DNA from 3 places in the Cupriavidus sp. PB-02 genome. Region 2 is predicted to be linked to each of the others. Evidence: predicted binding sites of a transcription regulator. Region 2 holds the regulator's gene; each other region holds the start of a gene.
The links. The regulator FNR, encoded in region 2, switches genes on or off when oxygen is low (the NO sensors DNR and NnrR bind a similar motif). The targets are predictions, from matches to a motif close to TTGATNNNNATCAA.

Region 1: AC10V3_RS21005 (OmpW/AlkL family protein) is a predicted target of FNR. The motif match lies at 2,738-2,751, and genes of this name have one in related genera.
Region 3: paaA (1,2-phenylacetyl-CoA epoxidase subunit PaaA) is a predicted target of FNR. The motif match lies at 3,356-3,369, and genes of this name have one in related genera.

The regions. Positions count from the first base shown of each region.
Region 1 is NZ_CM177695.1:63,093-70,751, forward strand. It holds gene AC10V3_RS20995 (GNAT family N-acetyltransferase) at 1-271, opposite strand, end outside; gene AC10V3_RS21000 (AMP nucleosidase) at 467-1,945, shown strand; gene AC10V3_RS21005 (OmpW/AlkL family protein) at 2,025-2,672, opposite strand; partial or broken gene AC10V3_RS21010 (hydroxymethylglutaryl-CoA lyase-like TIM-barrel protein) at 3,062-3,784, opposite strand; gene AC10V3_RS21015 (hypothetical protein) at 4,194-5,501, shown strand; gene AC10V3_RS21020 (DUF6587 family protein) at 5,933-6,250, opposite strand; gene feoB (ferrous iron transport protein B) at 6,276-7,659, opposite strand, start outside.
Region 2 is NZ_CM177694.1:2,810,559-2,818,217, forward strand. It holds gene nusA (transcription termination factor NusA) at 1-533, opposite strand, end outside; gene rimP (ribosome maturation factor RimP) at 530-1,018, opposite strand; gene rluB (23S rRNA pseudouridine(2605) synthase RluB) at 1,322-3,211, opposite strand; gene scpB (SMC-Scp complex subunit ScpB) at 3,217-4,176, opposite strand; gene AC10V3_RS13185 (sulfite exporter TauE/SafE family protein) at 4,732-5,490, opposite strand; gene fnr (fumarate/nitrate reduction transcriptional regulator Fnr) at 5,568-6,293, shown strand; gene AC10V3_RS13195 (hypothetical protein) at 6,342-6,587, opposite strand; gene AC10V3_RS13200 (FixH family protein) at 6,584-6,793, opposite strand; gene ccoG (cytochrome c oxidase accessory protein CcoG) at 6,856-7,659, opposite strand, start outside.
Region 3 is NZ_CM177695.1:2,295,888-2,303,546, forward strand. It holds gene paaE (1,2-phenylacetyl-CoA epoxidase subunit PaaE) at 1-692, opposite strand, end outside; gene paaD (1,2-phenylacetyl-CoA epoxidase subunit PaaD) at 710-1,225, opposite strand; gene paaC (1,2-phenylacetyl-CoA epoxidase subunit PaaC) at 1,231-1,983, opposite strand; gene paaB (1,2-phenylacetyl-CoA epoxidase subunit PaaB) at 1,997-2,278, opposite strand; gene paaA (1,2-phenylacetyl-CoA epoxidase subunit PaaA) at 2,334-3,320, opposite strand; gene paaX (phenylacetic acid degradation operon negative regulatory protein PaaX) at 3,450-4,370, shown strand; gene boxA (benzoyl-CoA 2,3-epoxidase subunit BoxA) at 4,447-5,727, opposite strand; gene boxB (benzoyl-CoA 2,3-epoxidase subunit BoxB) at 5,871-7,298, opposite strand; gene boxC (2,3-epoxybenzoyl-CoA dihydrolase) at 7,355-7,659, opposite strand, start outside.

The sequences.
Region 1 (7,659 bases), on a different replicon from region 2:
TGATGTGCCGCACGAGGGCGCGGCCGATGCCGCGCCGGCGATGGCTGGGTGCCACCGCAACCATCGACAGGAAGCCGTCAGAGACGTCGTCGCACAGTGCGCGGGCGAAGCCGACGATCTCGCCGTTCTCCACCGCAACGGCTACGCGCTGGGAATTGGCGACCAGCCGCGCGAATTTGTCCGGGCCGCCCACCCGTTGAGCCCAGCCGTTGGCGATCAGTAGTTGTCTGGCTGCCTCGATGTCCTCGGGCAACAGGTTACGGATTTCCATTGGCGGCTCTCCCAGTAAAGCATGTACGGCCCCTCGCCGCCCCTTGCCACCAGGGGCGCCGCGAGTCGAGAACGGCACGGGAACCCGTGCCGCACAATTGGCGGAGTGTAGCGAGCGGGCGCGGGCGCGTCAATTTGGCCTGTGGTGGGGTGGGACGCGCCTCCCGCCCGCGCGCCGGCGCGGTATCATGGCTCCATGAACGCCCCCGTCTTTTCCTCCGCCCATCCGGCCGACCAGTTGGCCGAGTTCGCCGACGCCGACGCCGCGCTGGCGCGCATCCGCGAGATCTACGAGGCCTCGGTCGGGGCCGTGCGCGCGCGCTTTGACGCGTTCGCCAGCGGCAAGCCGCTGCCCTCGGCCGCGCACGCGTGCTATCCGTACCTGGGCATCTCGGTCAATATCGAAACCATGGTCACCGACAGCCGCCCGTCATGGGGCACGGTGGCCTACCCTGGGGTGTACGGCACCACGGTCACGCGCCCCGACCTGCTGGCGGACTACTACCGCGACCAGATCGAGCGGCTGATGCGCTACCACCGCGTGCCGGTGGTGGTGGGGCTGAGCCGGCGGCCGATCCCGCTGCCATTCGTGATCGAGGCCTCGACCACCGACATCAGCTACACCCAGGCGCGCGAGCTCGAAGCCTCGTTCGTGCTGCCCGAACTGAGCCGGATCGACGACGGCATCGCCAACGGCACCTATGAGCCGATCCCGGGCGAGGCCTGGCCGCTGTCGCTGTTCCCCGCCGAGCGCGTGGACCTGGCGCTGCAGCGGCTGTACCACTACACCGGCACGGCGCCGCAGCATTTCCAGCGCTTCGTGCTGTTCACCAACTACCAGCGTTATGTCGACGAGTTCGTCGCGCTCGGACGCGGGCTGATGGCCAGCAGCGATGGCGGCGGCTACACCCACTTTGTCGAGCCCGGCGACGTGGTGCAGGAGCTGGGGGGCGTGGAGCCTGAGGACGCCACGCGCCCGCGCGCGCTGCCGCAGATGCCGGCCTACCACCTGGTGCGCGAAGACAAGCTGGGCGTGACGCTGGTCAATATCGGCGTGGGTCCGTCCAACGCCAAGACCATGACCGACCACCTCGCTGTGCTGCGCCCGCATTGCTGGCTGATGGTGGGCCACTGCGGCGGCCTGCGCCGCTCGCAGCAGCTGGGCGACTACGTGCTGGCGCACGCCTATGTGCGCGACGACCACGTGCTCGACCACGACCTGCCGCCATGGGTGCCGGTGCCGCCGATCGCCGAGATCCAGGTAGCGCTGCAGGAGGCGGTGGCGCGGGTGACCGGGCTGTCCGGCAACGAGATGAAGACCCGCATGCGCACCGGCACCGTGGTCTCCACCGACGACCGCAACTGGGAGCTCAAGTCCAAGTCGCTGTACGCGCGCTTCAACCAGTCGCGCGCGATCGCCATCGACATGGAAAGCGCGGCGGTGGCCGCCAACGGCTTCCGGTTGCGGGTGCCCTATGGCACGCTGCTGTGCGTCTCGGACAAGCCGCTGCACGGCGAGCTGAAGCTGCGCGGCATGGCCAATGCCTTCTACCGCCAGCGCGTCAGCCAGCATATGACCATCGGCCTGGAAGCGATCCGCATCCTGCGCGAGAACGGTGTCGAGCAGCTGCACTCGCGCAAGCTGCGCAGCTTTGACGAGCCGGCGTTCCGTTAGGCCTGCGCAGTTCTGCGTCCCGGCAAAAGCAAAAGGCCGGCGCCCGAATGGCGCCGGCCTTTTGCATGGGACTTCAGGATCAGAAGCGGTAGCCCACGCCCATGCTGAACAGCCACGGGTCCAGGCTCACCTTGGACACCTTGACGTCGCCCGCCTTGACGTCGCTCGACAGCCAGATCTTCTTGACGTCGGCGTTCAGGAACCAGTTCTTGGTCAGCTTGTAGTCCATGCCGATCTGCAGCGCCGGGCCCACGCTCCAGCTGTCCAGCTGCAGCGAGTTGTTGGCGATGTTCTCGCCCCAGATGCGGGTGAAGTTCAGGCCGGCGCCGATATACGGACGGAAGGTGCCGTTAGGGATGAAGTGGTACTGGACCAGCAGCGTCGGCGGCAGGTGCTTGAAGGTGCCGACCTTGTTCCCGTCGAGGTAGACGTTCTGCTTCTGCTGCACGGTCAGCACCAGTTCGGCGGCGATGTTGGGTGTGAAGAAGTAGGTGACGTCGAACTCGGGAATCCACTTGTTGTTGACCGTGATGCGGTCCGACGCGCCCACGCCGCCCACGGGATCGGAGCTGTTGGCCATGTCGAGGTAGGTGCCGCGCAGACGCACCATCCAGTTGCCCTGGGCTTCATCGCCGGCGGCGATGGCCGGCGTGGCGAAGGCGCCGAGCAGGGCGCCGGCGGCGATGGCGGAACAGGTGACCCGGGTGCGGAGAGAGAGCTTCTTCATGATGTTTCTGACTTGGTCTGGTAAGAAATCCGGGCCCAGTGTGGCCGAGGGGCCTTGGGCCGGTCTTGATGCAGAACAAGTCTCATGGCAGGGCGTCGCGGCGTCGCGATGGCGCCACAGCGCGTGCCTAGTGCGCGCGCAGCCCGTAGTGCCGCTGCCGTGGCGCTTCTAAACACATGCGGATTTATTCGTGGCGCGGCGCGGCGCGGGCCCTTACGCTGTGCAGGAGATCGGCGCCCGCGTGCACGCAGCAAGCGGCGGGCGCCTTGGCACCGGGCATGTCGTGGGCGTCCGCAAGGGCGTCTTTCCGGGTGTGCCCCGTGGGGGCGGGGCACACCGGTTTTCTTGCAGCTTTCCTTGCGGCGTTCGATGCGTCAGGCCTCGATCGCGTGCATCCATTCGACCTGGTCGGCAAACACGTTAGGCGTGCTGCATTCCACCGTGGTCGGCAGGTTAAGGATCATCGGGCGGCTCGGGCCGGCCTGCCAGGCCGCGGAGACGGCGTCGCTCACTTCCAGCGAGAAGTCGAGTTCGGCGAGGCTGAAGGTCTCGGGCGAATACTCATAGGTTCATACCGCCTCGGGCATGGCATCGGTCAGTGCTTTGATCAGGCGCGTGCCCGACACCGCCACCTCCCTGATCTCTTCGCGCGAAGCATTGAAGACGATGCGCCGCCACGCCGGCGCGATCGGGTTCTACAGGTGCACCGTGGCGCGCGCCGCGCCGCGCACGGACTCGACGGTGCGGCGGATCAGGTCTTCACGCGATTGCGTCAGCACCACGATGCTGACGTCGTCGGGAATGCGCCCCTCTTCGATCAGCATGCGCACGAAATCGAAGTCAGTCTGCGACGCCGCGGCGAATGCCACTTCGATTTCCTTCAGGCCGATCTTTACCAGCTGTTCAAAGAAGCACAGCTTGCGCGCCGGGCTCATCGGCTCGATCAGCGCCTGGTTGCCATCGCGCAGGTCGGTGCTCATCCACAGCGGTGCGCGCGTGATGCGCTGGCTGGGCCAGGTGCGGTCGGGAATGTCGACGGTGGCGGCGGGCTGGTACTTGACGCAGAAAACGAAAAACGGAAAAGGGGTGGCGAAAGGCTGCCGAACTGCCACGGGGCCCTAGGCCCGGCAACCGGTCGGCAGGCTTAGCAGTAGCGAGGAAGCGCGCAGGGCGCGGGCCGATGCCAGGGCCGCCAGCACGCGCGCGCGGGCAGCGAGGGCGGTCGATGGCGGCGTGGCCCGATCGGGGGAGCTGCGCTGGAAGCGGGAGGCGCGCCTGCGCCAAACGGTGGTGGCGCGCTTCCAGCGCGGCCGCGCCGGGGGCGGGAGTCTCGCCCGTATGGCGGTGGCCCCTGCGCTGAAAGGATGAGAGCGCCTCACCATCCGTGCGCCGCCGCTCAGTCGTCTGGCCGGTACAGCGCTGGCGCCATTGCGCCTAGGCTGGTAGCGCGGGAAAAAACACATGACTGGGGGGAACATCATGAGACTGAGAACGTGGGCATCCTGGCTGACAGGCACTGCCATGACATTTCTTCTGGCGGCTTGCGGTGGCGGTGGCGGTTCGAGCGCGCCCGCCACGCCAAACGCAGGCGGCACCACGCCGCTGACCTATACCATGAGCATGAGCGTGACCTCCGGCTCGGTTGGCGTGGGCCGCACGCTCACCATCAGCGCGCTGGCGGTGGACAACAACGGCGTCGACGTGAGCGGCAACACCACCTTTACCTGGACCAGCACTGACAGCGCCGTTGCCAGCGTGGAGTCAAGCGCCGCCACACCTGGCAGCGCCGTGGTCCGGGGCGTTGCCACCGGCTCGACCACCGTGCAGGTGGTGGCGACCGTCAAGAAGGCCGACAACACGACCGTGCAGCTGCCCGCGCAATCTGCCACCATCACGGTGGTGCCGGCGTCTGCGCTGTCGTACAGCCTGTCGATCCCGAATACCAGCCTGTCGATGAGCGACGGGCAGACCCTGCCGGTCAAGGTATCGCTGATCGACAGCAACGGCAGCGACGTTTCGGCGAGCGTCAACAGCTGGGCATGGGCCAGCAGCGGCGCCGCGGTCCAGGTCACGGCCAACCAGAACAGCGCCACGCTGCAGGCGAGCAACAGCTCGACCACCACCGCGGCCACGGCCAACGTCACGGTGTCGGTCACGGCGCCCGATGGCCGCGCGCTCGGCGGGGTGATCGCGGTGACGGTGCAGAAGAACGGTACGGCCACGTATCGCGTGGTGACCACGCAGAATGGCCAGCCCGTGGACGCGCTGCAGGTGTTCAACGACCGCCCGGCGACCATCACCTCGCGCGTGCTGCGCAATGACGGCCAGGACGTGACAGCGGAGTTTGACGGCACCTGGACCTACACCGCCACGTCGCCCACGCTGTCCGCGTCGGAAGCGGCCGGCACGCATGACGCGACGGTCCAGACCAGCCTTGCCAAGGACACCGGCCCGGTGCAGAGCACACTGACAGTGACTGCGGTGAGCACCAAGCTTGCCGCTCGTCCGAGCGCCGGCCTGTCAGTGACCGAGCATCCCAAGTGGGCGCTGGTCGGCGACAACCAGCAGCCGATGGCACTGCTGCTGATGCCGCCGATGAGCATCCCCGTGACGGCACGCATGAAGAACCTGGGCAACGACGCGCAGTACACCGCGTGCGCCAACTGGGCGTGGGCCAGCACCGGCCCTGTGCAGCTGACGCCGGGCTTTACGCCGAACCAGAACTACGTTTCTGGCACGGCGCCCGGCGCTTTCACCATCACCGTGACCTGTAACGCGGTGGCGGACAACACGGCGCTGAAGCTGGTTTATTTCGGCACCGTCAAGTAAGCATCAGGTCTCCCGCGCCATGCAAAACGCCCTCCGGATGGAGGGCGTTTGCGTTTGGGGCCGGACTCTCGCTGCGCGGTTTTGCTCCCGTCTCTCTCGCTTGCGGGAGAGGGATGAGGGCAAAGCGTACCCATTTCTGCGTGACGCCACGAAGCGCATTTCCGATGCCGGGCGCAGCCCGATACAAGCCGACAAGACAGGCATGCGCCGACCTTTGCCGGCCCCTGCAATCTCATGGCACCACACGCGCGACATGCCATGCGTACCCATTTCTGCGTGCGTCGGCATAAGCCTTCGCACGCGCACCCGGGCGACGCCGGACAGCCACCATGGCTCGTACAAGCGAGTGCAAACCGCTGCTTCCGCGCCGGGCGGAAGCAGCGGGCGTACCCGTTTCTGCGTGAAAGCGTGAGGGAAGAAAAGCGCGCGATTCAGCGCTTGCGCACGAAGCGCACCACCTGCTCGGCAGGCTTGCCCTGCTGCGTCTCGGTGGTGTTCGCGGTATTGGAGCCGCAGGTATTGCAGCCGCCATCGTCGCAGCCGCTGGCGCAGCCCGCGGCCGCCTGCGGCGCCAGCCAGCGCACCAGCCGGCCACGCAGGCCGGTGGCGGCAGCCCCGCCCAGGCGCGCCGCCAGCGCCGCCTTGACCCGCTCGCGCGTGCGCGGCGCGTAGCGCGCGAGCACCGACAGCGCGCACGCCAGCACGATCAGCGGGACCAGCAGCGTTTCGATGGCGTGGTAGGGAGTCATGGCAGCAAATGAAGACGTAGCAGCGTCAGCTGAACAGCAGCGCGATGCGGTAGGTCAGGAACGACGCCAGGTAGGCCAGCCCGGTCAGGTAGGCGGCCGACACCGCCATCACCTTCCACGAGTTGGTCTCGCGCCGGATCACCGCCAGTGTGGAGATGCACTGCGGCGCGAACACGAACCACGCCAGCAGCGACAGCGCGGTGGCCAGCGACCATTGCGCCGCGATCATCGGCGCCAGCTGCGTGGCGACGGTGTCTTCGCTGCCCGACAGCGCATAGACCGTCGCCAGCGCACCCACCGCCACCTCGCGCGCGGCCAGGCCCGGCACCAGTGCAATGCAGATCTGCCAGTTGAAGCCCACCGGCGCGAACACCTTCTGCAGCGCGTGGCCGATCATGCCGGCAAAGCTGTAGTCGATCGCGGGACCGGTCGCGCCTGCGGGCGGCGCCGGGAAGGTCGACAGGAACCACAGCAGCACCGTCAGCGCCAGGATCACCTTGCCCACGCGCGACAGGAAGATACGGGCACGCTCCCACAGGCCGATGGCCACATCGCGCGGGTTAGGGATGCGGTACGAGGGCAGCTCCATCAGCAGCGGATGATCGGTACGGTCGCGGCGGAAGAACTTGAGCGCGTAGGCCACCACCAGCGCGCTGACGATGCCCGCCACGTACAGCGCGAACAGCACCAGCCCCTGCAGGTTGAACAGGCCCAGCACCGTGCGCTGGGGGATGAAGGCGCCGATCAGCAGCGCATAGACCGGCAGCCGCGCCGAGCACGTCATCAGCGGCGCCACCAGGATGGTGGTGAGCCGGTCGCGCGGATCCTGGATCGTGCGCGTGGCCATGATGCCGGGGATGGCGCAGGCAAAGCTCGACAGCAGCGGGATGAAGGAACGCCCCGACAGCCCCGCGCCCATCATCAGCCGATCCAGCAGGAAGGCCGCGCGCGGCAGGTAGCCGGATTCTTCCAGCGTCAGGATAAACAGGAACAGGATCAGGATCTGCGGCAGGAACACCACCACGCTGCCCAGCCCCGCCACCAGGCCGTCGACCAGCAGGCTCTTGAGCATGCCGTCGGGCAGGTAGGCGCCAAGCAGCTCGCCGGCCCAGTGCACGCCGCCCTCGATGCCGTCCATCAGTGGCTCGGCCCAGGAGAACACCGCCTGGAACATCAGGAACAGCAGCACGGCCAGCAGCAGCAGGCCTAACACCGGGTGCAGCACGATGCGGTCGAGCCGGTCATCCAGTGCTGCGGTGCGCGCCGGCATGCTGACCGCGGCGGCGAGCAGCCGGTTGACCTCGGCATGCACGTCGACGTCGCTGGCCGGCTCCGGGCTGGACGGCGGGGCTGGCGGCAGCGTGTCGTCGAGCAACTGGATCAGCGCCGCGGCGCCGTCGCGCCTGACC
Region 2 (7,659 bases):
CCGGTGCGCAGGTTTTCCTTCGGGATGATCTGGTCGCGGGCCAGCAGCGCTTCCACGCGGCCGGACTCGACGATCAGCCCCTTCTTGTCGGCACGCTTGACCGTGCCGGTCATGATCTTTTCGCCGCGATCCAGGTAGTCGTTCAGGATCTGCTCGCGCTCGGCGTCGCGGATGCGCTGCAGGATCACCTGCTTGGCAGCCTGCGCGCCGATGCGGCCGAACTCGACCGACTCGATCTGCTGCTCGATATAGTCGTCCAGCTCGATGCTGGGGTTCTCATCGCGGGCTTCGAACAGCAGGATCTGCTTGTCCGGCTCCTGCAGACCCTGATCATCGGGAACGACCAGCCAGCGGCGGAAGGTTTCATGCTCGCCCGACTCGCGATCGATCGCGACCCGGATATCCACGTCTTCTTCGAAACGCTTCTTGGTGGCCGAGGCGAGCGCCGCCTCCAGGGCACCGAATACCACATCCTTGTCGACGTTCTTCTCACGCGCAAGCGCATCGACGAGCAACAGAACTTCGCGGCTCATTGCTTGTTCCCTTTTCTTTGATTTCCTTTGAAGTCGAATACCGGCACCAGGCGTGCCTTGTCGACATCGGATACGGCAAATTCCAGCAGCGCCGGGCCATCCTTGCCCTCGAACTCCAGGCCGACCTTCTCCGCGCCCGCCTCCCCGGTGGGCGCCTGCAGGATCCCTGTAAAGTTCTTTTGCCCGTTGACCGGCAGGCGCAGCGTGATGCGCGCCTCTGCGCCGACAAAGCGGCCGTAATCGGCCAGCTTCTTCAGCGGCCGGTCCAGTCCGGGCGACGAGACCTCGAGGCGTTCATAGTCGACATTCTCGACCGTAAACACGTGGGTGAGCTGGCGGCTCACCTTTTCACAATCCTCGATGGCAATGCCGGTTTCAGGCTGATCGATGTAGACACGCAGAAGTCCGGCGGGGGCACGCTCGAGCTCAACAAGCTCATATCCCATGCCGTTAAGGGTGGTTTCGATCAAATCTGCCAGATGCACTGTTATCCCGAGTAATGGCCATCAACACCGTGGCAGGCAAACCCGCCGGTGCCGTCCGGGACGACCCTGCTGCAGCCCTGCCTGTCCGCCATCCGCGCCTCGCGCCGGAGCGCGGGGCCGAAAACGGGCGAACCAAAAAAAAATGGGCGCAATGCCCATCATTCGCCCATCCTCGACGAGGATGGCTTTTTGAATAGACTTGAATTATACGCTGATTATGTCGAAAAGGCAAAAGCCTGACATAGTCGCACACTGCGGGCTGCGCCGGCGGGTCTTTTACCCGCCATGAGCAGCATCGAGCACTCAGCGATTGCCGCCGCGGTTTCCCCCGCGGTTACCGCCGCCGCCGCCACCACCGCCGCTGCCACCGCCGCGCGGCGTGCGGTTTCCACCTGGCTTTGCCGCCTTCGGCATCACATTTCCGTTCGCTTCACCGCCGCCACGACGCGGCGGCTTGCCCTGCCCGCCCAGGCCGGCGCCACCGCCACCGCGCGCCTGGCGTGGGCCGGTGCCGCGCCCGCCGCCCAGATTGGCCGCGTGCGAGGTCAGTAGCGTGGGGCCGTGGCTGATATAGCCCATCGACGTCTTCATCGGATCCGGCTGGCCGCCGCGGCTGCCGCCACGGGCACCGCCCTGTTCGTAGCGTGGGAGGCCATCCATGCCGGTGTGCATCGGCATGCCGGCGATGGCGGCTTCGGTGCGCTGCTTGCGCCCGCCGACCTTGGTCGCGCCCTTGCTGGGCTGCTCGCTCTTGCCCGGCACCTTCAGGCCGACGCCGGCCATCAGCGCCTTGACGTCATTGGGCTCGACTTCCTGCCAGCGGCCGCGCTTGAGGCCGCGCGGCAGCAGGAACTGGCCGTAGCGGGTGCGGATCAGGCGCGACACGGTCAGGCCGACCGCCTCGAACATGCGGCGCACTTCACGGTTGCGGCCTTCGGTCAACGCCACGTGGTACCACTGGTTGACGCCCTCGCCGCCGCCATCGGCAATGCGCAGGAAGTTGGCTTCGCCGTCGTCCAGCTTGATGCCGTGCAGCAGGCGCTGGCGATCGGCCTCGGCCAGTTCGCCCAGCGTGCGCACCGCGTACTCGCGCTCCACACCGTAGCGCGGATGCATGAAGCGATTGGCGATATCACCCGAGGTGGTGAAGATCAGCAGGCCTTCGGTATTGAAATCCAGGCGACCCACCGCGACCCACTTGCCGGTCTTGATGCGCGGCAGGTTGTCGAACACGGTCGGACGGCCTTCCGGATCGGACTGGCTGACGATTTCCCCGGCCGGCTTGTGGTACAGCAGCACGCGGGGCGGTTTGGTCGACACCTTGCGATGGATCAGCTTGCCGTTCACGCGGACCTGGTCGGCCGGCAGGATGCGCTGGCCGATATGAGCAGGCAGTCCGTTGACCGAGACGCGGCCCTGCAGGATCAGCTCTTCCATCTCGCGGCGCGAGCCCAGGCCGCCCTCGGCCAGCACCTTGTGCAGCTTGGGGGCGTCGTCCTCGGCCGACAGCTCGCGCACCGGCTTGGCCTTGGTGCGCGGAATGACGGTGTCGTCCTTGTCGTACTGCTCGGAGATCACGAAGCGGAACAGGTCTTCGCTGTTCGCCGCACCCTTGTCCGCGCCGGGCTGGGCCTGGCCTTGCCCCTTGCGCTGCGCCTGCGGCTTGGCGCCGTCCTTGCGGCGGCCCTGCTGGCGGGCGCCGGCGCCCTGCACTTCGGCGGGCGCAGCGCCCTTGCCGGCGCGCTGCTGGCCCGGCTTGCGCTTGCGGCCGGCCTGCTCGGGCTTGTCGGCGCCTTCGCCCTTGGCGGCGCGGTCGATTTTCTCGGCCTTGGTGGTCGAGGCGTGCCCACCCTGGCTGCCCTGGCCACCCTCGCCCTGACCCGTCTTGCGCTTGCCGCGGCCACGCTGGCCACCGCGTCCGCCCGCAGGCGCCGCCGCAGACGCGGCGGCTGCCTCGCCGGCCTCGCCCTGCACCGGTGCCTCGGCACCTTCGGCGCGGCCGGCATCGCGATCCTGCGCTGCCTGGCGGCGAGATGCCACCAGGTTCCTCAGCCCGCGGCGCAGCCCCTTGCGGCGGGGCGCGGCTTCGCTGCCCGATCCGGGTTCTGCGGCGCCGGTATCGGCGGATGCACCCGCATGGCGGGCGTCTTGCTCTACGGAATCAGACAAGGTATTCACTATCGGATGTTGCATGTTGTTCAGTTCGGCACGCGCTCGTCGTGCTCGCTCGGGTGCGGCGGCGTACCGTCTTCTGGCAGTTCGCTGCGCGCCCCGTCCGGATTGGGTTCGGCCTCGGCAGGTTCGATAAGGTCATCCACGGGGTCAGCGCCTTCGCTGGCCTGCTGTCGCGGCTGGACGTCGAAACCATTGGCGGTTTCGGCGCCCTCGGTTCGTTCGGTGCTCTCGGTGCTCTCACCGGCGACCGGCGCTACCATCTCGCCAGCCTCGGCCGCCAGCCCTTCCGGCTGGCCTGCAACGCCCTGCGCCACGGGCGGTTGCAGCTCGGCAGCTTGCTGTTCCGCGGCGGGCGCCGGAACCGCCACAGGATCGGCAAACGCCTCCTCGTCGGCGCTGACTGGCTTGATCGCGGCCAGCTCCTCGAAATCGATGGCCTGCTGTTCCAGCAGGGCAGCCTGGGCCTGCGCCTGGGCGTCTTCCAGCGGCGGCAGTTCATCCAGCGTACGCAGGCCGAGATCGTCCAGGAACGCCTTGGTGGTCGCGTACAGCGCCGGCCGGCCCGGCACGTCGCGGTGGCCGATGACCTCGATCCAGCTGCGGTCTTCCAGCTTCTTGATCACTTCCGTGCTGACGGTCACCCCGCGGATCTCTTCGATATCGCCGCGGGTCACCGGCTGCCGGTAGGCAATGATCGCCAGCGTTTCCATCACCGCACGCGAATACTTTGGCGGTTTTTCCGGATTGAGGCGATCAAGGTATTCACGCATTTCCGGGCGGCTCTGGAAACGCCAACCGCTCGCCAGGGCCACCAGTTCCACACCGCGCTGGCGCCAGTCCTGGCGCAGCTCGTCGAGCAGCACGCGGATCGTGTCCGCACCGACGTCATCGTCAAACAGCCGTCGCAGATCATTGACGCGCAAGGGCTCCTGCGCGCAGATCAGCGCCGTCTCGAGGACGATCTTCGCCTCTTGGGTATTCATGTTGATGGTGTGCAGCCTGTCTTTGCACCTGCTCCCGGACGGATCCGGGGCACCGGAGATTTTGGATACAGCGATGCCGAATGCCATCGCCATCTCATTGCGCAGCTAACCCGGATGCCTGCCGCATCCAAGCCGTGCACTTCCCTTTCTTTGCATCGAATGCCGGGTCGGTCCGGCAGGAGATCGTTCGCAGGCCGTCTTGGGCCGGTCAGCGAACCCCTTGCGTCGCGCGCCCGCACTCAACGGACGATGCTGTCGGCGAACTGAACGCCTCGGACGCAAGAAAAAACGGATATCGGGAGCAAGGCCGGCATCTCCAACACCGCGGTGCCAGCCGGACTTTTGAGCCAGATCTTTTGAACCGGATGGACCGCGGGACGGGCCGGGCCTCGAAAACCTTCCGCTTCCCGTAGCCCCTGAGCGCGCCTTCTGATATGAAGGCCGCCTGGCGCTGCTCGCCACATCGCGCCGCGCGATACCGCAATGCAGGCGATTGTATGGCATTCCCGCCCCAGCCTGCAACCATCATCCGTTGCGCCATGCGGCGGCGGCGCCTCAGAACACCAGGCAGAAACCCTGCCCGGCCAGGGAATGTGGCAGCAGCACCGCTCGGGCGATGCCCAGCCCGCCGAACGCCATCACCGCGACCCCAGCCCCCAGGCGTATGCCACGCCGCCTGGACAGCGTGCGCAGGTAGCCCGACAGGCCGGACAGCACCAGCAGGTTGGGCAGCGTGCCCAGCCCGAACACGCCCATCACCAGCGCCCCCGAGCCGGCGTTGCCCGCCAGCAGTGCCAGCGTCAGCGCGCCATAGACCATGCCGCACGGCACCAGGCCCCAGGCCAGCCCCACCCCATAGCGCCGCGCCAGCCCGCCACGGGCCCGCACGAATGCCGGCATGCCGCCGGCCAGGCGGCCCAGCTGGCCAGCCACCGTAGCGGTGGCGCATGCCGCCAAGCGCTCGAGCCAGGCCAGGGTGAACGCATTGCCCTGAAGCAGCCGCCAGCCCGACCACAGCAGCATGGCGCTGCCCGCACCGAACAGCCAGCGCTGCACCGGCAGGTAGTCCTGCTTCCATGCGGTGGCACCGACCGCGCCCAACAACGCACCCAGCAGCATATAGGTCGAGATCCTGCCGATGTGCATTGCCAGCAACTCACCGAACCACGCGGTCCGGTTTTTCACGAAGTTCACCGTCGCGATGGCGTCGCGCCGCTGTTCCACCGCGAGGGCAAGGCCGCCACACATGGCGGCACAATGCACCCCGCCAAGCAGGGCCAGCAGAAAAACGCTAATAAGCACACCAAATGTCAATTCTGACTCCCTGCCGCATCACATCGCACGGTAAAATGTTGGGGTCGTGCCCTCGCAGCCATTCTTGCAGGTTCCAATTGCTCACCTCCATTCCCATTACCGAGATGTCGCCCCGTTGCTCCACATGCGCGATGGGGCAACTGTGCCTTCCGGTAGGCATGTCCCAGCAAGATCTTGCCAAGATGGACACGCTGGTGCAGGAACGCATTCGCGTTCATAAAGGCGAGACCCTGTACCGCATGGGCGATCCGCTCACCGCTGTCTATGCCATCCGCTTCGGTACGCTGAAGACGCACGTCACCACCGAAGACGGCCGTTCGCAGATTACCGGCTTCCACCTCCCCGGCGAAATCGTCGGCCTCGACGGGCTGGGTGAAATGCAGCACGCATCGGATGCCACGGCGCTGGAAGATACCGAAGTCTGCGTGGTGCGCATGAACGAACTGCAGACCTTGTCCGCCGGGCTGCCGTCGCTGCAGCACCAGTTCCTGCGCCTGATGGGCAAGGAGATCACGCACGACCAGCTGATGCTCGTGACGCTGGGCTCAATGCGCGCCGAGGAACGGCTGGCCGCCTTCCTGATCAACCTGTCCGAGCGCCTGTCGGCGCGCGGTTATTCGGCCTCCGAATTCGTCATGCGCATGAGCCGCGAAGAGATCGGCAGCTACCTGGGCCTGAAGCTCGAAACCGTCAGCCGCCTGTTCTCCCGCTTTGCCGAAGCGGGCCTGATCCAGATTCGCCAGCGCCACGTCAAGCTGGTGGACATCGCCGGCATCAAGCAACTCTACAGCCGCTCCTGCTGAGCGCGCATCGCACTGCCATCGCCGCACCGGCGATGGCAATTTCAAACGTCATTCAAGTTCGTCGGTATCGCTGAGCCGGGTCGGCATGGTGTAGAGCGTGAGCCCGCTGGACAGCGCGCAGAACGCCCACGCCAACAGGAAGCCGATCGTATAGACCGACTCGCGTGACGCGTCGACCGGGTGGCCGAAGAACTTCAGGTCGCCCGGATCCACGACCGAAAAGACCGTCGCGGTTGCAAAGCCCGCCATCAGGAACCCGGGCCACAGTACCCACATCAGCCAGCGCAGCCTCATGGTTGCCTCGCTGCGGCAGCCTTGCGCGGCGCGGCTCCGACCTTCTCGACCACCAGTCCATGCCGCGTTGCCCCCTGCACCGGCAGGTCAGGATGCGAGGACGCGAGCCAGATGGTCACGCCACACGCCACCATCGCCACCAGCGGGCCGCTCATCAACAGCCACGGCCACGGTTCCTTCCACCACGGATTGCCTTGCCGATTCATCTTGCCCCCCTTATCTGCAGCGGTGCGGCGCGGATCCATAACCGCGCCACACCATCCTAGCTTTACAAATCGCGCGGCACGATAAAACTGGTGGATTGCCGGATTTCGGCACTCCCCCGCTCCGTGCCTTCGCTCGTGACCGTCACGCTGATCTTGTGCGTACCCTGCGCCGCGTTCTCAATCGGAACGCGGATGCGGATCGGCAACAGCCGGTTGGAGGTCGGCGCCAGCGCTTCGGCCTGCTTGTCGTATTCAACCGTCAGGTTCTTCAGCTCGTCGCTGTCGGCGCGCACGCTGATGCGCATCGGTCCTTCGGTCGTGTTGATCAGCTGCAGCCGATAGACGTTCTCGATCCAGCGCCCTTCCACTTCGCGGCCCAGCGCGCCGCGGTCGCGGATGATGTCCACCTTCAGCGGCGTGCGCAGCGCAATCGAGGCCACGAAGCCCGCCATCAACGCAATCCAGATCACCGAATAGATGATCACGCGCGGACGCAGCAGCCGCTTGCGCGACGCCGCCGCGGACAGGCCCTTGCGCATCGCGTCTTCCGAGGTGTACCGGATCAGGCCGCGCGGATAGTCCATCTTGTCCATGACCTGGTTGCAGGCGTCGATGCAGGCGCCGCAGCCGATGCACTCGTACTGCAGGCCGTCGCGGATATCGATCCCGGTCGGGCACACCTGCACGCAGATGCTGCAGTTGACGCAATCGCCCAGGCCCGCCTTGTAGTGGTCGGTCTTGCGCGAACGACTGCCGCGCGGCTCGCCGCGGCCAACGTCGTAGGTGACGACATAGGTGTCGCGGTCCACCATCACGCTCTGGAAGCGCGCATACGGGCACATGTACTTGCACACCTGCTCGCGCAT
Region 3 (7,659 bases), on a different replicon from region 2:
TCTTGCAGCGCCTGCGACACCTCTTCCATCATCGAATGCGGGCCGCAGATAAAGGTGACGTCGATGTCCTGTGGCTTCACCCAGTGCTTCAGCAAGGCATTGACCTTCGCGCCATCGATACGGCCGTTGAAGAGATCGATATCAAGCTGCTCGCGGCTGAGCACGAACACCAGGTTGAAGCGCTGCAGGTAGGTGTCCTTCAGGTCTTCCAGCTCTTCCTTGAACAACACGGACGACGAAGCGCGGTTGCCGTAGAACAGCGTGAAGCGGCTCTCCGGCTCGGCCTGCAACGTGGTCTTGATGATCGACAGCATCGGCGTGATGCCGCTGCCGGCGGCAAAGGCGACGTAGTGCTTCGCGTGCGTGGCGGACAGCGGCACGTGGAAATGGCCGGAGGGTGGCATCACTTCCAGCGTCATGCCCGGCTGCAGCTGCTCGTTGGCCCAGTTGGAGAACAGGCCGCCGTCGACGCGCTTGATCGCCACGCGCAGCCGTGCATCCTGCACCGCCGAGCAGATCGAGTAGGAACGGCGCACGTCTTCGCCGCCGATGCCGGTGCGCAGCGTCAGGTGCTGGCCCTGCACGTAGCGGTAGGTGTCGGCCAGTTCGTCGGGCACGGCGAAGGTCACGGCCACGGCGTCGCGGGTTTCGCGCGTGACCGAGGCCACGGTCAGTTCATGGAATTTGCTCATCTCCCCACCTTTCCTTCTCAGTGAGCCTTGAAGTAGTCGAACGGCTCTTTGCAGTCGCCGCAGCGATACAACGCCTTGCACGCGGTCGAGCCGAACTGGCTGACCAGCCGCGTATGGCGCGAGCCGCAATGCGGGCAGGCCACCACCAGCGCGGGCGACGCCTTGCGGCTGATGCCGCTGATATCGATCACCTGCTGCGCCGGCGGCGCGATGCCGTAGCCGCTCAGGCTGGCCTTGCCGCGCGGGGTCATCCAGTCGGTGGTCCAGGCCGGCGCCAGTTGCGTCTGCACCCGCACGGAATCAACGCCCTGTGCGGCGAGCGCGCTTTCGATGCCTTCGCGGATCACCGTCATGGCCGGGCAGCCGGAATAGGTCGGCGTGATGGTGACGACGCAGGTCTCACCGACCCATGCCACGTCGCGCACGATGCCAAGGTCCACCACGGAGATCACCGGGATCTCAGGGTCCGGCACCGTATCGAGCCAGGTCCAGACCTGTTCGACGGCGGGGCGTGCCAGCGTTTGCGCGGTCATGGCGCTCACCACTGCGCGCCGGGATAGGCGCGCTGCAGGAACTGCATTTCGGCCAGCAGGTAGCCGAGGTGTTCGGTATGCCGGCCGTGGCGGCCGCCGCTCTGTGCCCACTGGCCGGCGGGCACGCGCAGGGTGGCTTCTTCCAGCACCTCGCTAACATGGCGCTGCCAGGGCTCGGCCAGGGTTGCGGGATCGGGAATCACGCCGTCGCGCACCAGCGCGGCCTCGGCCGCATCCGCTTCGAACAGTTCGCCGGTGAACATCCACAGGTCGTCGAAGGCGTCCTGCATGCGGCGATGGCTCTCTTCGGTGCCGTCGCCCAGGCGCACCACCAGGTCGGCACTGCGGCGCACGTGGTAGGTGACTTCCTTGAGCGACTTGGCGGCGATCTCTGCGATGCGCGCGTCGGTCGAGCGCTGCAGCCCTTCCAGCAGGAAGTAATGCCAGGTGTCGAACAGGAACTGGCGCGCCAGCGTATCGGCATAGCTGCCGTTGGGCTGCTCGACCAGCAGCAGGTTGCGGAACTGGTGGGCGTCGCGCAGGTAGGCGAGCTGGTCGGCGGTGCGGCCGGTGCCCTCCACTTCCGCGGCATAACCCAGCCACAGGCGGGTCTGGCCGACCAGGTCGAGCGCCACGTTGGTCAGTGCAATGTCCTCCTCCAGCGCCGGGCCGCGGCCGCACCATTCCGACAGGCGCTGGCCGAGCACCAGCGTGGAATCGCCGAGGCGCAGCAGGTATTCGAGCTTGTGGTTGTCCATGATGCGCGCCGTATCAGATGTGCTTGACCGCTTCCGGCATGGGGAAGAACGTCGGGTGGCGGTAGACCTTGCTGTTGGCCGGCTCGAACAGCGGGCCCTTGTCGCCGGGGCTGCTGGCGACCACATCGCCGGCCTTCACCACCCAGACGCTGACGCCCTCGTTGCGGCGCGTGTAGACGTCGCGGGCATTGTTGATCGCCATTTCGCCGTCGGGCGCGTGCAGGCTGCCCACGTGCTTGTGGGCCAGGCCGTGCTGGCTGCGGATAAAGATCTCCCAAAGCGGCCACTCTTTCATGGCTACCTCCTGTTTGATGCGGGTTCGATGGGGAGCGGCGCCGCGCGCCGCGGGGTCAGGCGGCGGCTTGCTGCGCCTGCTTGTCGGCGTGGGCCACCAGCGCGTCGCGGAACCATGCGCCGTCGTCCCAGGCCTTCACGCGGGTGCGCAGGCGGTCGCGGTTGCAAGGGCCGTTGCCCTGGAGGACGTTGTAAAACTCGGACCAGTCGATCTCGCCGAAGTCATAGTGGCCGCGTTCCTCGTTCCACTTCAGGTCGGGATCGGGAATGGTCAGGCCCAGGTACTCGGCCTGCGGCACGGTCTGGTCGACCATCTTCTGGCGCAGCTCGTCGTTGGAGAACAGCTTGATGCGCCATTGCATGGATTGCGCGCTGTTGGGCGAATCGCCGTCGGACGGGCCGAACATCATCAGCGCCGGCCACCACCAGCGGTTCAGCGCGTCCTGCGCCATCTGCTTCTGCTCGGGCGTGCCGTTGCACAGCGAGAGCAGGATGTCGTAGCCCTGGCGCTGGTGGAAGGACTCTTCCTTGCAGACACGCACCATAGCGCGCGCATACGGGCCGAACGAGCAGCGGCACAGCGGCACCTGGTTGATGATGGCCGAGCCATCGACCAGCCAGCCGATCATGCCGATATCGGCCCAGCTCAGCGTCGGGTAATTGAAGATGCTGGAATACTTGGCCTTGCCCGAATGCAGGTCGCCCAGCATCTGGTCGCGCGACACACCCAGCGTCTCGGCCGCGCTGTAGAGGTACAGGCCATGGCCAGCCTCGTCCTGGATCTTGGCCAGCAGCACCGCCTTGCGCTCCAGCGTGGGGGCGCGGGTGACCCAGTTGCCTTCGGGCAACTGGCCGACGATCTCCGAATGGGCGTGCTGCGAGATCTGGCGGATCAGGGTCTTGCGGTACGACTCGGGCATCCAGTCCTTGGCCTCGATCTTGATGCCGGCATCCACGCGGGCCTGGAACTCGCGTTCCTGCGGGTCCATTTCTTCCATTGCGCGGAGCCTTGTTGCTCCTGTCTCCACCAGCTGTGCGTACATCGCCTGCTCCACCTGTTTTGGTCGTGATCAACGTCTTGATCTGCGTCAATCTCGTAAGTTGAAATAGATGGTAGTGATACAATTTGATTCAAGCAATCGCCGTTTGTGTATCACTTTCGGAGGCCCCCGATGGCTACGCCAGACCCCGATCCGGTTTCCCCTCGCGTGGCGCGGCTGGCACGCGGGCTCAAGCTGGGCGCCAATTCGCTGCTGGTGACGCTGTTCGGCGACGTGGTCGCGCCACGGCCGCAGGCGATCTGGCTGGGCAGCCTGATCCGCCTGGCGGCGCCGTTCGGCATCAATGACCGGCTGGTGCGCACCGCCACTTTCCGCCTCACCGCCGACGACTGGCTGGCCGCCACGCGCATCGGGCGGCGCAGCTACTACGGACTGTCGGAAGCTGGCCTGCAACGCGTGCTGCACGCGGGCAAGCGCATCTATGCGGGCGAAGCGCCCGAATGGGACGGGCGCTGGACGCTGGTAATGGTGCGCGGTGACGTACGCGCCACGATCCGGCAGCGACTGAAGCGGGAGTTGCTCTGGGAAGGGTTCGGCGCGATCGCGACCGGGGTGATGGCGCACCCCAATGCCGACCTGGCCTCGCTGCGCGAGATCGTCCAGGCGGCACGGGCGCAGGAGTATGTGGCGGTGATGGAGGCGAGCAGCCTGGAGGCGTTTTCTATCAGGCCGCTGCAGGCGCTGATGCACCAGACCTTCAAGCTGGGCGACGTGGCCGACGCGTGGCAGGCGCTGCTGCGGCGGTTTTCACCGCTGGCGGAAGAAGCGGCACAGCTCGCGCCGGCCGATGCCTTCTTCGTGCGGACGCTGCTGGTGCATGAGTACCGGCGCGTGCTGCTGCGCGATCCGAACCTGCCGGAAGTGCTTCTGCCGGCGGACTGGCCTGGTCGCACGGCGCGGGGGATGTGCAGCGAGATTTATACGGCGTTGTTGGATGCGAGCGAGAAGTATCTGCACGGGGTGATAGAGGCGGCAGATGGTGCGCTGCTGGACGCGAAGCGTGAGTTGCACAAGCGCTTTACACATACCTGACGTCCCGCAGGCCGCTTGTCTGCTCCCCTCTCCCGCGCGCGGGAGAGGGAGCGGGTCTGTGGGAATTGATACCGGCTTAGTACGTTTCCAGATGCAAGCGACCGTCGCGCTTCAGCCCTTCAGCCAGCGACTCCCAATTCAGTCCGGCCTGCTGCGCCACATCCCGCAGCGCCAGCACCACACCCTCTTCCATGCTCTTCAGCCCGCACACGTAGAAGCAGGTGTCGGGGCTCGCCAGCAGCGCCGCCAGATCCGCCGCGCGCTCGCGCATCAGGTCCTGCACATAGCGCTTGGGCTGCCCCGGCGTGCGCGAGAACGCCAGGTTGATGTCGATGAAGTCCTTCGGCAGGCTCTGCAGCGGGCCGAAGTAAGGCAGCTCTTCCCGCGTGCGCGCGCCGAAGAACAGCATCAACTTGCCGCCGTCGAACTTGCCGGCCTTGCGCAGGCGCCGGCGCCATTCCGTCATGGCCCGCATCGGCGCACTGCCGGTGCCGGTGCAGATCATCACGATATTCGAGCGCGGATGATTGGGCATCAGGAAGCTGGCGCCGAACGGCCCGATCACTTCCACCTTGTCGCCCACCTTCAGGTCGCACATGTAGTTGGACGCGACGCCGCGCACGGGATTGCCGTCGTGGTCGTCCAGCACGCGCTTGATAGTTAGTGACAGGTTGTTGTAGCCCGGGCGCTCGCCATTGCGCGCGCTGGCGATGGAGTACTGGCGCGCATGATGCGGGCGGCCGCTGGCGTCGGCGCCCGGCGGCACGATGCCGATCGACTGGCCTTCCAGCACCGGGAACGGTGTCGCGCCGAAATCCAGCACGATGTGGTGCGTGTCGTATTCGCGTCCTACTTCGGTCACGCGCACATTGCCGGTCACGGTGGCGGTGATGGTCTTCTTGGCGGACTTGGCGCCGTACAGGTTAGTGTAGGCATGCGCGGCGGACCACGGCGGCACGGTAGCGCCGTAGCGGGCGCTGTTGAAGGCGTCTGCGCCGGTGCCGGCCAGCGGCGACGTGGCTGGAATCTCGGGCGCGGCGGTCTGCATCTCAGCGCCGGGCGCCAGATCGGCCAGCTGCTCAGGCGACAGTTCTTCCGGCAGCGTGTCCCAGGTGAGTTGCTCTTCGATGCTGTAGGCGCGCAGCCGGGGCATGGCGCGCCAGTTGTCGATCGAGCCCGTCGGGCACGGCGAAATGCAGGCCATGCACAGGTTGCACTTGTCGGCATCGACCACGTAGTTGCGCGAGTCGTGCGTGATCGCGCCCACCGGGCAGGTCGCTTCGCAGGTGTTGCAGCGGATGCAGATCTCGGGATCGATCAGGTGCTGCTTGATGACTTGAATTTCTGCCATGTCCATGGCGGTCTCCACAGAATCAGGGGCGCTCGGGGTGAGGGTCGTTTAAGCAGCGGCGCTTCGTTGAAGCGCCAGCCCTCTCCCCCGGCCCCTCTCCTGCAAGCGGGAGAGGGGAGCAAACAGGGAGCAATTGATAAGCGCGTGGCTCAGTTGAAGCGCACGTACTCGAAATCCACCGGCTGGCGGTTGATGCCCATTACCGGCGGCGCGATCCAGTTGGCGAACTTGCCCGGCTCGACCACGCGGCCCATCAGGCTGGCGACGAAGGCGCGGTCGCCTTCGGAGGGCAGCCACTGGTCACGGAAGTCGCGCCATTCGGCCTCGGAGATCACGCGGCCGTCCGGCGATACCTTGACGCCGGCCAGCGCGCCGATATTGCGGTGGAAGGCCTTGTGCGGGACCTTCAGGCGGAACGGGATGCCGGCCTTTTCGATGACCTTGTTCCAGCGCTCCACGCCGCCCATGCTGTCCTTGATGTAGTCGTCGCGCAGCACTTCATTGAGTGCGTTGAGCATCGGCACTTCCTTCTCGGTCAGCTGGCCGTTCTGCGCCTGCAGGATGCGGTAGGTCTGGCCCTTGAGCACGTGGTCGTCCACGCGCTTGCCTTCTTCGTAGCGGCCCTTGAGGCCGGTGCTGTAGAAGGTGGCGGCGTTGCTCGACTCATCGGCGCCGAACAGGTCGATGGTCACGCTGTAGTGGAAGTTCAGGTAACGCTGCAAGGTCGGCAGGTCGATCACGCCGGCCGCGCGCAGCTTGGCGGGATCATCGGTCTTCAGTTCGTTCATCACCTGGCAGGTGCGCTGGATCACGCGCGACACCCCGCTCTCGCCCACGAACATGTGATGCGCTTCCTCGGTCAGCATGAACTTGGTGGTGCGGGCCAGCGGGTCGAATGCGCTTTCGGCCAGCGCGCACAGCTGGAACTTGCCGTCGCGGTCGGTGAAGTAGGTGAACATGAAGAACGACAGCCAGTCCGGCGTCTGCTCGTTGAACGCCTGCAGGATGCGGGGGTTGTCCTGCTGGCCGCTGCGGCGCTCCAGCAGCGCCTCGCCTTCCTCGCGCCCGTCGCGGCCGAAGTACTTGTGCAGCAGGTAGACCATGGCCCACAGGTGACGGCCCTCTTCCACGTTCACCTGGAACAGGTTGCGCAGGTCGTACATGCTGGGCGCGGTCAGGCCGAGGTGGCGCTGCTGTTCGACCGATGCCGGTTCCGTATCGCCCTGCGTCACGATGATGCGGCGCAGGTTCGCGCGGTATTCGCCGGGCACGTCCTGCCACGCGTCCTCGCCCTTGTGGTCGCCGAAGTGGATCTTGCGGTTGGCCTCGGCCGGGTTCAGGAAGATGCCCCAGCGGTAGTCCGGCATCTTGACGTGCCCGAAGTGGGCCCAGCCCTGCGGATCGACGCTGATGGCGGTGCGCAGGTAGATGTCATGGCTGTGCGAGCCTTCCGGGCCCATGTCGTTCCACCAGCTCAGGTAGTTGGGCTGCCACTGCTCGAGCGCGCGCTGCAGGGTGCGGTCTTCGCTCAGGTTGACGTTGTTGGGGATCTTGTCGCTGTAGTTGATGCCGGACATGGTGGTCTCCTTCGGGGGACGATTCGGTTGTCGTTTGGTTCGCGGTGGGTGCTGGATCAGACGCGGTTCCAGTCGAAGGCGGCCTTGTCGCCCTTGCCGTAGACCTTGAGCGCACCCTTGTCGCCGACGGCGTTGGGGCGCTGGAAGATCCAGTTCTGCCAAGCGGTCAACCGGCCGAAGATGCGGGTGAACATGTTTTCCTGGCCGTTGAAGCGCAGGTTGGCTTCCATGCCGGTGAGCGCATCGGGCGACATCGCCACGCGTTCTTCCAGCGCGATGCGCACTTCGTCGGTCCAGTCGATATCGTCGGGGTTGGCGGTGACCAGACCCAGCGCATAAGCGGCATCGGCATCGAGCGGCT